Regions from separate parts of the Melaminivora sp. genome, predicted to be linked through region 2. Evidence: riboswitches for the same ligand, from Rfam matches in the RefSeq annotation. Region 2 holds a riboswitch; the other holds the start of a gene.
What was found. Region 2 has a riboswitch for S-adenosylhomocysteine ahead of ahcY (adenosylhomocysteinase). Riboswitches for the same ligand answer to the same signal wherever they lie in the genome.
Positions count from the first base shown of each region.

Region 1: another riboswitch for S-adenosylhomocysteine. It lies ahead of metH (methionine synthase); the one in region 2 lies ahead of ahcY (adenosylhomocysteinase).

Region 1 is NZ_DAMCAM010000004.1:53,138-58,422, reverse strand. Features, by position in the region: gene RT051_RS01725 (ABC transporter substrate-binding protein) at 1-210, opposite strand, end outside; gene metH (methionine synthase) at 374-3,124, opposite strand; S-adenosyl-L-homocysteine riboswitch at 3,157-3,245, opposite strand; gene RT051_RS01715 (DNA-3-methyladenine glycosylase) at 3,347-3,955, shown strand; gene RT051_RS01710 (PACE efflux transporter) at 3,962-4,447, opposite strand; gene RT051_RS01705 (Glu/Leu/Phe/Val dehydrogenase) at 4,682-5,285, shown strand, end outside.
Region 2 is NZ_DAMCAM010000037.1:17,640-22,924, forward strand. Features, by position in the region: gene RT051_RS09585 (peptide chain release factor 3) at 1-1,318, opposite strand, end outside; gene RT051_RS09590 (MFS transporter) at 1,482-2,717, shown strand; S-adenosyl-L-homocysteine riboswitch at 2,725-2,828, shown strand; gene ahcY (adenosylhomocysteinase) at 2,909-4,345, shown strand; gene RT051_RS09600 (TlyA family RNA methyltransferase) at 4,592-5,285, shown strand, end outside.

The DNA of each region.
Region 1 (5,285 bases), on a different contig from region 2:
CGAGCCACCGGCAAAATCCACGATCGTGACGTCCAGCCCCTCATCCTTGAAGTAGCCCTGCTGCTCGGCAATGGTCAGCGGCAGGTAATAAAACAGGTTCTTGCCGCCGACGGCGATGGTCAGCTTGGGCTTTTCCAGCGCCTGGGCGAAGCTGAATCCGGGCAGCGCAGCCGCGGCCAGGCCGCCGGCAATGAGGTGGCGTCGTTGCATGGTGGGTGTCTCCTGTTGTCAGAAAAAAGCACCTTCGACGGCTGACCGGGGCCAGCGGCGGGGCGCTGCGGGCCATGATAGCCGTGCCTCACCGATGGCTGACACGTAGAAACCGCAACCCCCACCAGCCCCCGGGGGGGCACGCTGCAGGACATCGGCTGATTTATCCCAGATTTGGCGCCAGCCTCCGGCGCAGTTCGTCGAGATCCATGCCCCGGCGCGTGGCCATGTCCTGCACCTGGTCGTCGCCGATCTGCCCGACGCTGAAATATGTCGCCTCGGGGTGGGCGATGTAAAAGCCGCTGACACTGGACGCCGGGTACATGGCGAAGCTATCGGTCAGCTCCATGCCAATCTCGGGTGCATCGAGCACCTTGAACAGATCGACCTTGGCCGTGTGATCCGGGCAGGCCGGGTAGCCGGGCGCGGGGCGGATGCCCTGGTATTTTTCCTTGATGAGCTCCTCGTTGCTCAGGGTTTCATCCGCCGCATAGCCCCACAGATCGCGGCGCACGCGCTCGTGCAGGCACTCGGCAAAAGCCTCGGCCAGACGGTCGGCAATCGCCTTGAACAGGATGTTGGAATAGTCGTCCAGCGCGTCCAGGAATTCCTTTTCCTTCTTCTCCGCGCCTATGCCCGCCGTGACGGCGAACAGGCCGGCGTAGTCGGCAATGCCCGACTCCCTGGTCGCCACGAAGTCCGCCAGGCAGCGGCTGGGGCGCAGTTTGCCTTCCGCGTCCACCTGTTTTTCCGTCTGTTGGCGCATGCCGTACCAGGTCATCAGCACTTCGCTGCGCGTCTCGTCGGTATAGAACTCGATGTCGTCGCCCACGCGGTTGGCCGGGTACAGGCCCAGCACGCCGTTGGCCGTCAGCCAGCGGCCTTCGATGAGTTTTTTCAGCATGGCCTGGCCATCGGCATGGACCTGCCGCGCCTGCTCGCCGACGACCTCGTCATCGAGGATGGCGGGATAAGACCCGGCCAGGTCCCAGGTCTGGAAAAAGGGCCCCCAGTCCAGGTAGCGCACCAGCTCGGCGAGATCGAAGTTGCGCAGCACGCGCCGTCCCAGCGCACGCGGAACGGTGGGCCGGAACTGCGTGAAATCCACCTGCGTGGCGTTGGCGCGTGCCTTGTCGATCGGCCACAGCGGCACCTTTTTCTTCCTGGCGTGCAGCTCGCGCACGTGGTCGTAGTCGGCCTGGACTTCGGCCAGGTACTGATCCTTGCCCTCGCCCAGCAGGCTCTGCGCCACGCTCACGCTGCGCGACGCATCAGGCACATAGACCACCGGCCCGTCGTACTGCGGCGCGATCTTGACGGCGGTGTGCACGCGCGAGCAGGTCGCGCCGCCGATCAGGAGCGGAATTTTCTTGATGCGGAAATAGTCGTCCTTGTGCATCTCGCCGGCGACGTACTGCATCTCCTCCAGACTGGGTGTGATCAGGCCCGACAGGCCGACGATGTCTGCCCCTTCGGCCTTGGCGCGCGCCAATATCTCGTGGCAGGGCACCATCACGCCCATGTTGATGACCTCGAAGTTGTTGCACTGCAAGACCACGGTGACGATGTTCTTGCCGATGTCATGCACGTCGCCCTTGACAGTGGCAATGACGATCTTGCCCTTGCTGGTCACGTCCAGGCCGGCCGCCTCCTGCTGGCGCTTTTCCTCCTCGATGTAGGGAATCAGGTGGGCCACGGCCTGCTTCATCACGCGCGCGCTCTTGACCACCTGGGGCAGGAACATCTTGCCGGCGCCGAACAGGTCGCCCACGATGTTCATGCCGTCCATGAGCGGCCCTTCGATGACGTGCAGCGGCCGGCCACCGCCCTGCACCACGATGTTCTGGTAGGCCTCCTCGGTATCGTCCACGATGAAGTCGGTGATGCCATGCACCAGCGCGTGCGACAGGCGCTCGCCCACGGTCTTGGGGTTGTCCGGCGTGCCGCGCCATTCGAGCTTCTTGCTGTCGTCCTTGGCCGCGCCCTTGGTGGCCTCGGCGATCTCCAGCAATCGCTCCGCCGCATCCGGGCGGCGGTTGAGCACCACGTCCTCGACGCGCTCGCGCAGGGCCGGGTCGAGGTCGTCGTACACCCCCACCATGCCGGCGTTGACGATGCCCATGTCCATGCCGGCGGCAATCGCGTGGTACAGGAACACCGTGTGGATGGCCTCGCGCACCGGGTCGTTGCCGCGGAAGGAAAACGACACGTTGGACACGCCGCCCGAGACCTTGGCGCCGGGCAGATTGGCCTTGATCCAGCGCACCGACTCGATGAAGTCCACGGCGTAGTTGGCGTGCTCCTCGATGCCGGTGGCAATCGCAAAGATGTTGGGGTCGAAGATGATGTCCTCGGGCGGAAAACCCACCTCATCGACCAGCACGCGGTAGGCGCGCTCGCAGATCTCGATCTTGCGCTCGAAGGTATCGGCCTGGCCCTTTTCGTCAAACGCCATGACCACGGCGGCGGCGCCATAGCGGCGGATCAGCTTCGCCTGGCGCTTGAACTCCTCCAGGCCCTCTTTCATGCTGATCGAGTTCACGATGCCCTTGCCCTGCAGGCAGCGCAGTCCGGCCTCGATGACCTCCCACTTGGAGCTGTCCACCATGACCGGCACGCGGGCGATGTCCGGCTCACTCGCGATCAGGTTCAGAAAGCGCACCATGGCCGCCTTGCTGTCGAGCATGGCCTCGTCCATATTCACGTCGATGACCTGGGCGCCGTTTTCCACCTGCTGGCGCGCCACGGACAGGGCTTTTTCGTATTCCTCGTTCAGGATCAGCCGCGCGAAGGCCTTGGAGCCGGTGACGTTGGTGCGCTCGCCGACGTTGACGAACAGGGTGTCCGGACCGATCAGGACGGGCTCGAGGCCCGAGAGTTTCATGGGGGGCGGAAAAACGGCGGGGGCAGTCATCTGGCTCACCTGTGCAATCGAGAGAAAACGGGGACAGGCGAGCGTCGTTGCAAGGCCGGAGGGCCGGCTGAAAGCCCCAAGCCTGACGGGCCGCATGCCCGCTGCAACGCTCCTTGGGGAAAGCCGCCGATTCTATCGCCGCCCATCTGCATGGCCGCGTCCTACGCACCGTTCGGGCGCCACGCCCCTTGCGCCGTCGCCGGGCCTGCCTAGCATGGGGCCATGCCGAACCCGCTCCACGACGCCGCCCGCCTCGCGGTGCACCCCGCCTCGCTCGACTTCACCCTGCCCGCCCACGAGCTGGCCCCTCAACTCATCGGCATCACCCTGCTGGTAAACGGCGTCGGCGGGCGCATCGTCGAGACCGAGGCCTATGACGGCGCCGACCCGGCCTCGCACAGCTTTCGCGGGCGCACGCCGCGCAACGCCGCCATGTTCGGCCCGCCGGCGCGGGCCTATGTCTATCGCTCCTATGGCGTGCACTGGTGCCTGAACCTGGTGTGCGGGCACGAGGGCGATGGCACGGCGGTGCTCATCCGTGCGCTCGAACCCACGCATGGGCTGGACGCCATGCGCGTGCGCCGGGGGGGCGTGCAGGACGAGCGGCTGCTGTGCGCCGGGCCCGGGCGGCTGGCACAGGCCCTGGCCATCGATGGCGGCTTCGACGGCCTGCCGCTCGATGCGCCACCCTTTGCCCTGCTGGGCCCCGCGCCTGACAGCAGTGCGCCGGCCGTGGTGGCGGGCCCGCGCATTGGCATCACGCGGGCGGTGGACGTGCCCTGGCGGTTTGGCGAGGCCGGCTCGCGCTTTCTGAGCCGGCCGTCTCGTTGAAGATGCTCAGGAAGAGGCCAGCGCCTGCGCCGAAGCGGGCAGCCCGAAGATGCGGTCGAAGGCCCAGTTGAAGGCGTAGGTATAGACCAGGAAGAACACCAGCAGCCCGGCCTCCATCAGCGTGGCCTGCCACAGGCCGACGCCGAACCACCAGGCCATGAGCGGGATGAGCATCAGCGCCAGCCCCCCTTCGAAGCCCAGGGCGTGCACCACGCGGCGCAGCGCCGAGCGGCCGCGCACGCGCTGGCGCGACTCCCAGCGCTCGAACAGGTGATTGAAGGCGACGTTCCACAGCACGGCCAGGGTGGAGGCGACCACCGACATGACACCCGAGGCCGCCACCTCCTGGCCGATGGCCATGAACAGCAGGGTCGAGGCGGCGATGGCGATGAGTTCGTAGAGGCTGACGAAGACCACCCGGCGCCAGGGGCCCTGAAAGCCCGCGGGCTGGCGTGCGGGGACCGGTTGCGTGGTCGGGGAAGCTGCAGACATGCGGCAGTATAGGCACCAGGGCAATCCCGGCGCATGCACAGGAAAACCGGCTGCAGCCCTTGTCCTGCCTCGACTGTTAGCTACTCTTTTTGAAATCCTTGTCTGGCGCTCGCGGCCCGGCCCGCCATGCCGGCGCTGCATGGCGCAACAACGCAGCGGCGTTGGACAAGCCCGCGGGCCCGGCCTACAGTCGCCGGCTTGCCTTGCAAAGGCCCGCTCCCGAAAGGATTCGCCATGCCAGCCACTTCCCCCACCGCCCAGTCGCCCGTCGCCGGCCACGCCCTGCCCTCCTACCTCGATGCGGGCCACCTGGGCCCCTGGGGCATCTACCTGCAACAGGTGGACCGCGTCACGCCCTACCTGGGCAGTCTGGCGCGCTGGGTGGAAACGCTCAAGCGTCCCAAGCGCGCGCTGATCGTGGACGTGCCCATCGAGATGGACGACGGCACGATTGCCCACTTCGAGGGCTACCGCGTGCAGCACAACACCAGCCGCGGCCCGGGCAAGGGCGGCGTGCGCTTCCACCAGGATGTGACGCTGTCGGAGGTGATGGCGCTGTCGGCCTGGATGAGCATCAAGAACGCGGCGGTGAACGTGCCCTACGGCGGTGCCAAGGGCGGCATTCGGGTCGATCCGAAGAAGCTCTCGCGCGGCGAGCTTGAGCGCCTGACGCGGCGCTACACCAGTGAGATCGGCATCATCATCGGCCCGACCAAGGACATCCCCGCGCCGGACGTGAACACCAACGGCCAGATCATGGCCTGGATGATGGACACCTACTCGATGAACGTCGGCGAGACCTCCACCGGCGTGGTCACCGGCAAGCCCGTCGACCTGG
Region 2 (5,285 bases):
TGTTGCCGCCGGCCTCGGGCTTGAAGACCTGGATGGCGCCCTCCTCGCCCAGCTGCATCAGGCCCTCGTGCAGCTGTTTGGTGCGCAGGGGGTTTTTCAGCACCACGGTCATGAACATCTCGGGCGCGAAGAAGGGCAGGCCGGTGAACTGCAGCTGCGCGCCATCGGTGATGGTGTCGCCCAGCTGCACGCCGCCGTGCGTGGTGAAGCCGATGATGTCGCCCGCGTAGGCTTCTTCCACCGCCTCGCGGCGCTGGCTCATGAAGGTGACGACGCTGGTGGGGCGCAGCTCCTTGCCCGTGCGCTGCACGCGCATCTTCATGCCGGGCGTGTACTTGCCCGAGGCCACGCGCACGAAGGCGATGCGGTCGCGGTGATTCGCGTCCATGTTGGCCTGCACCTTGAAGACCACGCCGGCAAAGCCCGGGTCCTCGGGGTGCACGGTCTTCTCGACGGGCTGCTTGTTCACGGCCAGCGTGCTGGTGCGCGGGCCGGGCGGGGGCGACATGTCCACCACCGCGTCCAGCACCTCCTTGACGCCGAAGTTGTTCACGCCCGAGCCGAAGAACACCGGCGTGAGCTTGGCCGCCAGGAACTGCGCATGGTCCCAGGGGGCCGAAGCGCCCACGGCCAGCTCCATGCTCTCCAGCGCGTCGTCGAAGGTCTGGCCGAAGCGCGCGCGCAGCCGCTCGGCCTCGGACAGGGGGATGGTCTCGAAATCCTCCGGACGCTTGTCGCTGCCGGCCTGGAACACGGTCATGCTCTGCGTGCGCAGGTCGATGATGCCGCCGAAGCTCCTGCCCTGGCCCACCGGCCAGGTCATGGGGCAGCAGGGCATGCCCAGTTCCCGCTCGACCTCGTCCAGGATGTCGAGCGGGTCGCGCACCTCGCGGTCCATCTTGTTGACGAAGGTGATGATGGGGGTGTCCCTCTGGCGGCAGACCTCGATCAGGCGGCGCGTCTGCGTCTCCACGCCGTTGGCCGCGTCGATCACCATCAGCGCCGAATCGACGGCCGTGAGCACGCGGTAGGTGTCCTCGGAGAAATCCTTGTGGCCGGGCGTGTCCAGCAGGTTGACCACGTGGTCCCGGTAGCTCATCTGCATGACCGAGCTGGCCACCGAGATGCCGCGCTGCTTCTCGATCTCCATCCAGTCGGACGTGGCGTGGCGGCTGGCCTTGCGGCCCTTCACGGCGCCGGCGATCTGGATGGCGCCCGAGAACAGCAGCAGCTTTTCCGTCAGCGTGGTCTTGCCCGCGTCGGGGTGGGAGATGATGGCAAAGGTGCGGCGGCGCCGCGTTTCGGAAGCGTAGGACACGTGGGGCTCAAGGGGCAGGGTGGGCGCGGCGCCGGCGGCCCGGGGCAGGGCGTGGCGCGCGGCAAGGGGGCGGCTCGTGGCCGGGCGCCTGGCGGCGCAAGAGCGTAATTCTACGGACAGCCCCAGGCCCTGCGCTCCCGCGGGCCGTGTCACAGTCACGGCCATGCAAGCCCTCGACTCCCCGCCCGCCGCCCGCACCTGGGTGCACGCGGGCACCCCGGCCTACCGGCGCATCAGCCTGGCGCTGTTTCTGGCCGGGTTCGCCACGTTCTCGCTGCTGTACTGCGTGCAGCCCGTGCTGCCCGAGCTGGCGGCGCATTTCGCCCTGAGCCCGGCCGGCAGTTCGCTGGCCCTGTCGGTCAGCACCGGCAGCCTGGCGGTGGCCATCTTCGCCGCCGGCGCCCTGTCGCAGGGCCGGGACAAGCGCCGGCTGATGTTCGCCTCGATGGCGCTGGCGGCGCTGTGCAACCTGCTGGCGGCGCTGGCGCCGGCCTGGGGGGCGCTGCTGGCGGCGCGCGCGCTCGAGGGCGTGCTGCTGGGCGGCGTGCCGGCCGTGGCCATGGCCTATCTGTCCGAGGAGATCCACCCGCGCGGCCTGGGTTTTGCGATGGGGCTGTACATCGGCGGCACGGCCTTCGGCGGCATGGCCGGGCGCATCGGCATGAGCATGCTGGCCGACGCCTGGGGCTGGCGCGTGGCGCTGGCCACCGTGGGCGGGCTGGGCCTGGCCGCGGCGGTGGGCTTCGTGTTGCTGCTGCCGCGCGTGGGCACGGCGCCCGCGCCCGCGCCCGTGGGCGGCGCGGCCCGGCCGGGGCTGGCCTTTCACCTGGCGGCCTGGCGCGGGCACCTGGGCACGCCCGCTCTGGTGCCGCTGTTTGCCCTGGCTTTCTTGCTGATGGGGGTGTTTGTCTCGCTGTTCAACTACGTGGGCTTTCGGCTGGCGCTGCCGCCCTACGGGCTGAGCCAGACGCAGATCGGGCTGGTCTTCTCGGCCTACCTGTTCGGCATCGTCGCCTCGCCTGCGGCCGGGGCGCTGGCCGACCGGCGCGGGCGCGGCCCCGTGCTGGTGGGCGGCGTGCTGCTGATGGCCGCCGGCGTCCTGCTCACGCTCGCCGCGCCGCTGGCCGTGCTGATGGTCGGGATCGCTGCGCTGACCTTCGGCTTCTTCGTGGCGCACGCGGTGGCCAGCGGCTGGGTCGGCGCGCTGGCGCAGGGCGCCAAGGGCCATGCCTCGTCGCTCTACCTGCTGGCCTATTACGTGGGCTCCAGCGTGCTCGGCTCGGTCGGCGGCTGGTTCTGGGAGCACGGCCGCTGGCCCGGCATGGCGGTTTTTTCGCTGGCGCTGCTGGGCGTGGCGCTCGCGCTGGCGCTGCCCCTGCGCAGGGCGGGCCGAATATAATGCGCGTTTTCCCGAGGAGCGTTGCAGCGTCCCCGCCCAGGCGGACGTGAGGCTCGGGAGACCGGGCCCTTCGCTCTGGCAGGCCCGTCCGTGCAACGACGCTCATCCACCTGGCGTGCGATGGGCGAGCGAATCCCCTTTCCAGCTCCCTCGCGCGGCCGGTGGTGTTTCACCACGCATTGGAGCTTTCCATGAACGTCCGCAACACCTCCCTCGCCCCGGCCGACTGCGCCATCACCGACATCGCCCTTGCCGACTGGGGTCGCAAGGAAATCCGCATCGCCGAGACCGAGATGCCCGGCCTGATGGCGATTCGCGAGGAATACGCCGCCCAGCAGCCCCTGAAGGGCGCGCGCATCGCCGGCAGCCTGCACATGACCATCCAGACGGCCGTGCTGATCGAGACGCTGCAGGCCCTCGGCGCCACGGTGCGCTGGGCCTCGTGCAACATCTTCTCGACGCAGGACCACGCCGCCGCCGCCATTGCCGCCGGTGGCACGCCGGTGTTCGCCATCAAGGGCGAGTCGCTCGAAGACTACTGGGACTACACGCACCGCATCTTCGACTTCGGCCCCAAGGGCAGCGAGGGCGAAGGCCCCAACATGATCCTGGACGACGGCGGCGATGCCACGCTGCTGATGCACCTGGGCCAGCGCGCCGAGAAGGATGCGTCTCTGGTGGCGGGCAACGGCAGCAGCGAGGAAGAGCGCATCCTGTACGCCTCCATCCGCAAGAAGCTGGCCGAGGACCCGACCTGGTACAGCCGCAAGAGCGCCCAGATCCTCGGCGTGACCGAGGAGACCACCACCGGCGTGCACCGCCTCAACGAGATGTCGGCCAAGGGCACGCTGCTGTTTCGCGCCATCAACGTCAACGACTCGGTCACCAAATCCAAGTTCGACAACCTGTACGGCTGCCGCGAGTCGCTGGTGGACGGCATCAAGCGCGCCACCGACGTGATGATCGCCGGCAAGGTGGCCGTGGTCGCCGGCTATGGCGACGTGGGCAAGGGTTCGGCCCAGGCGCTGCGCGCGCTGTCGGCGCAGGTCTGGGTGACCGAGATCGACCCCATCAACGCCCTGCAGGCCGCCATGGAAGGCTACCGCGTGGTGACCATGGAGTACGCCGCCGACAAGGCCGACATCTTCGTGACCACCACGGGCAACAAGGACGTCATCCGCCACGAGCACATGGCCGCCATGAAGGACCAGGCCATCGTCTGCAACATCGGCCACTTCGACAACGAGATCGAGGTCGCGTCGCTGGAGCAATACCCGTGGGAAGAGATCAAGCCGCAGGTGGACCACATCATCTTCCCCGACGGCAAGAGGATCATCCTGCTGGCCAAGGGCCGCCTGGTGAACCTGGGCTGCGGCACGGGCCACCCCAGCTACGTCATGAGCAGCTCGTTTGCCAACCAGACGCTGGCGCAGATCGAGCTGTTCACGCGCCCGGATGCGTATGAAGTCGGCAAGGTCTATGTGCTGCCCAAGCTGCTCGACGAGAAGGTTGCGCGCCTGCAGCTGTCCAAGCTGGGCGCCATGCTGACCGAGCTGACCGACGAGCAGGCGGCGTATATCGGCGTGGACAAGAGCGGGCCGTACAAGGCGGATACGTACCGTTATTGAGCGGTGCGCCGAGACCCGCCGGCCCCCATCCCTACCTTCCCCCAGAGGGGGAAGGAGCAGGAAGCGACGCCGCGCCGGTAACTTGCCCCCTCCCCCTCTGGGGGAGGGCTGGGGTGGGGGCCAGCGCCGCTGGCAACCCGACAGGGCACGCCAGACCCCGCCATCCCTCACAAAAAAACAATAGCTCCCCGCCCTTGCCTGGCAAGGTCTAAAAGCCGATTCGACCCATGAAAAGGACCCTGCGCCATGCGCGCTGACGTATTCCTGGTGGAAGGCGGCCACGCCACCACCCGCTCACAGGCCCAGCGCCTGATCGCCGCCGGCGTGCAATGGCGCCTGGCCGACACCATGCCCTGGACGCGCGTGGCCAAGAACGGCGACGACATCCCTGCCGGTGCCCGTCTGCAGCTGCTCGACGCCGCCGAGGCCAGGTACCTCTCGCGCGGCGGGCTCAAGCTCGAGGGCGCGCTGGCCGCCACCGGCATCGACCCGGCCGGCCTGCGCTGCCTGGACGTGGGCCAGAGCACCGGCGGCTTTACCGACTGCCTGCTGCAGCACGGCGCGGCGCAGGTCATCGGCGTGGACGTGGGCCAGGGCCAGCTGCATGAGCGCCTGCAGGGCGACGTGCGCGTCGTCGCGGTGGAGGGCCTGAACGCCCGCCACCTCACGCCCGGGGCGCTCGAAGAGGCCTGCGAGGAGGCGCTGTCCGAGCGCGTCGACGCCGAGCCCGAGGACAACGACACCCAGCCCCAGGCGCCCTATGCCTGGATGCGCAACGGCGGCCTGGTCGATGACGGCTACGACGACAGCGGCGACGCCAAGGAGCACGAGATCGAGGCCTTCAAGGCCGAGCGATCGGCCCGTGCCCAGGCACGCGCCGCGGGTCGCCTGCCCACCGTGCGCCGACGCCGTGCGGGCCGCGAGCAGGTGGATGTGACGC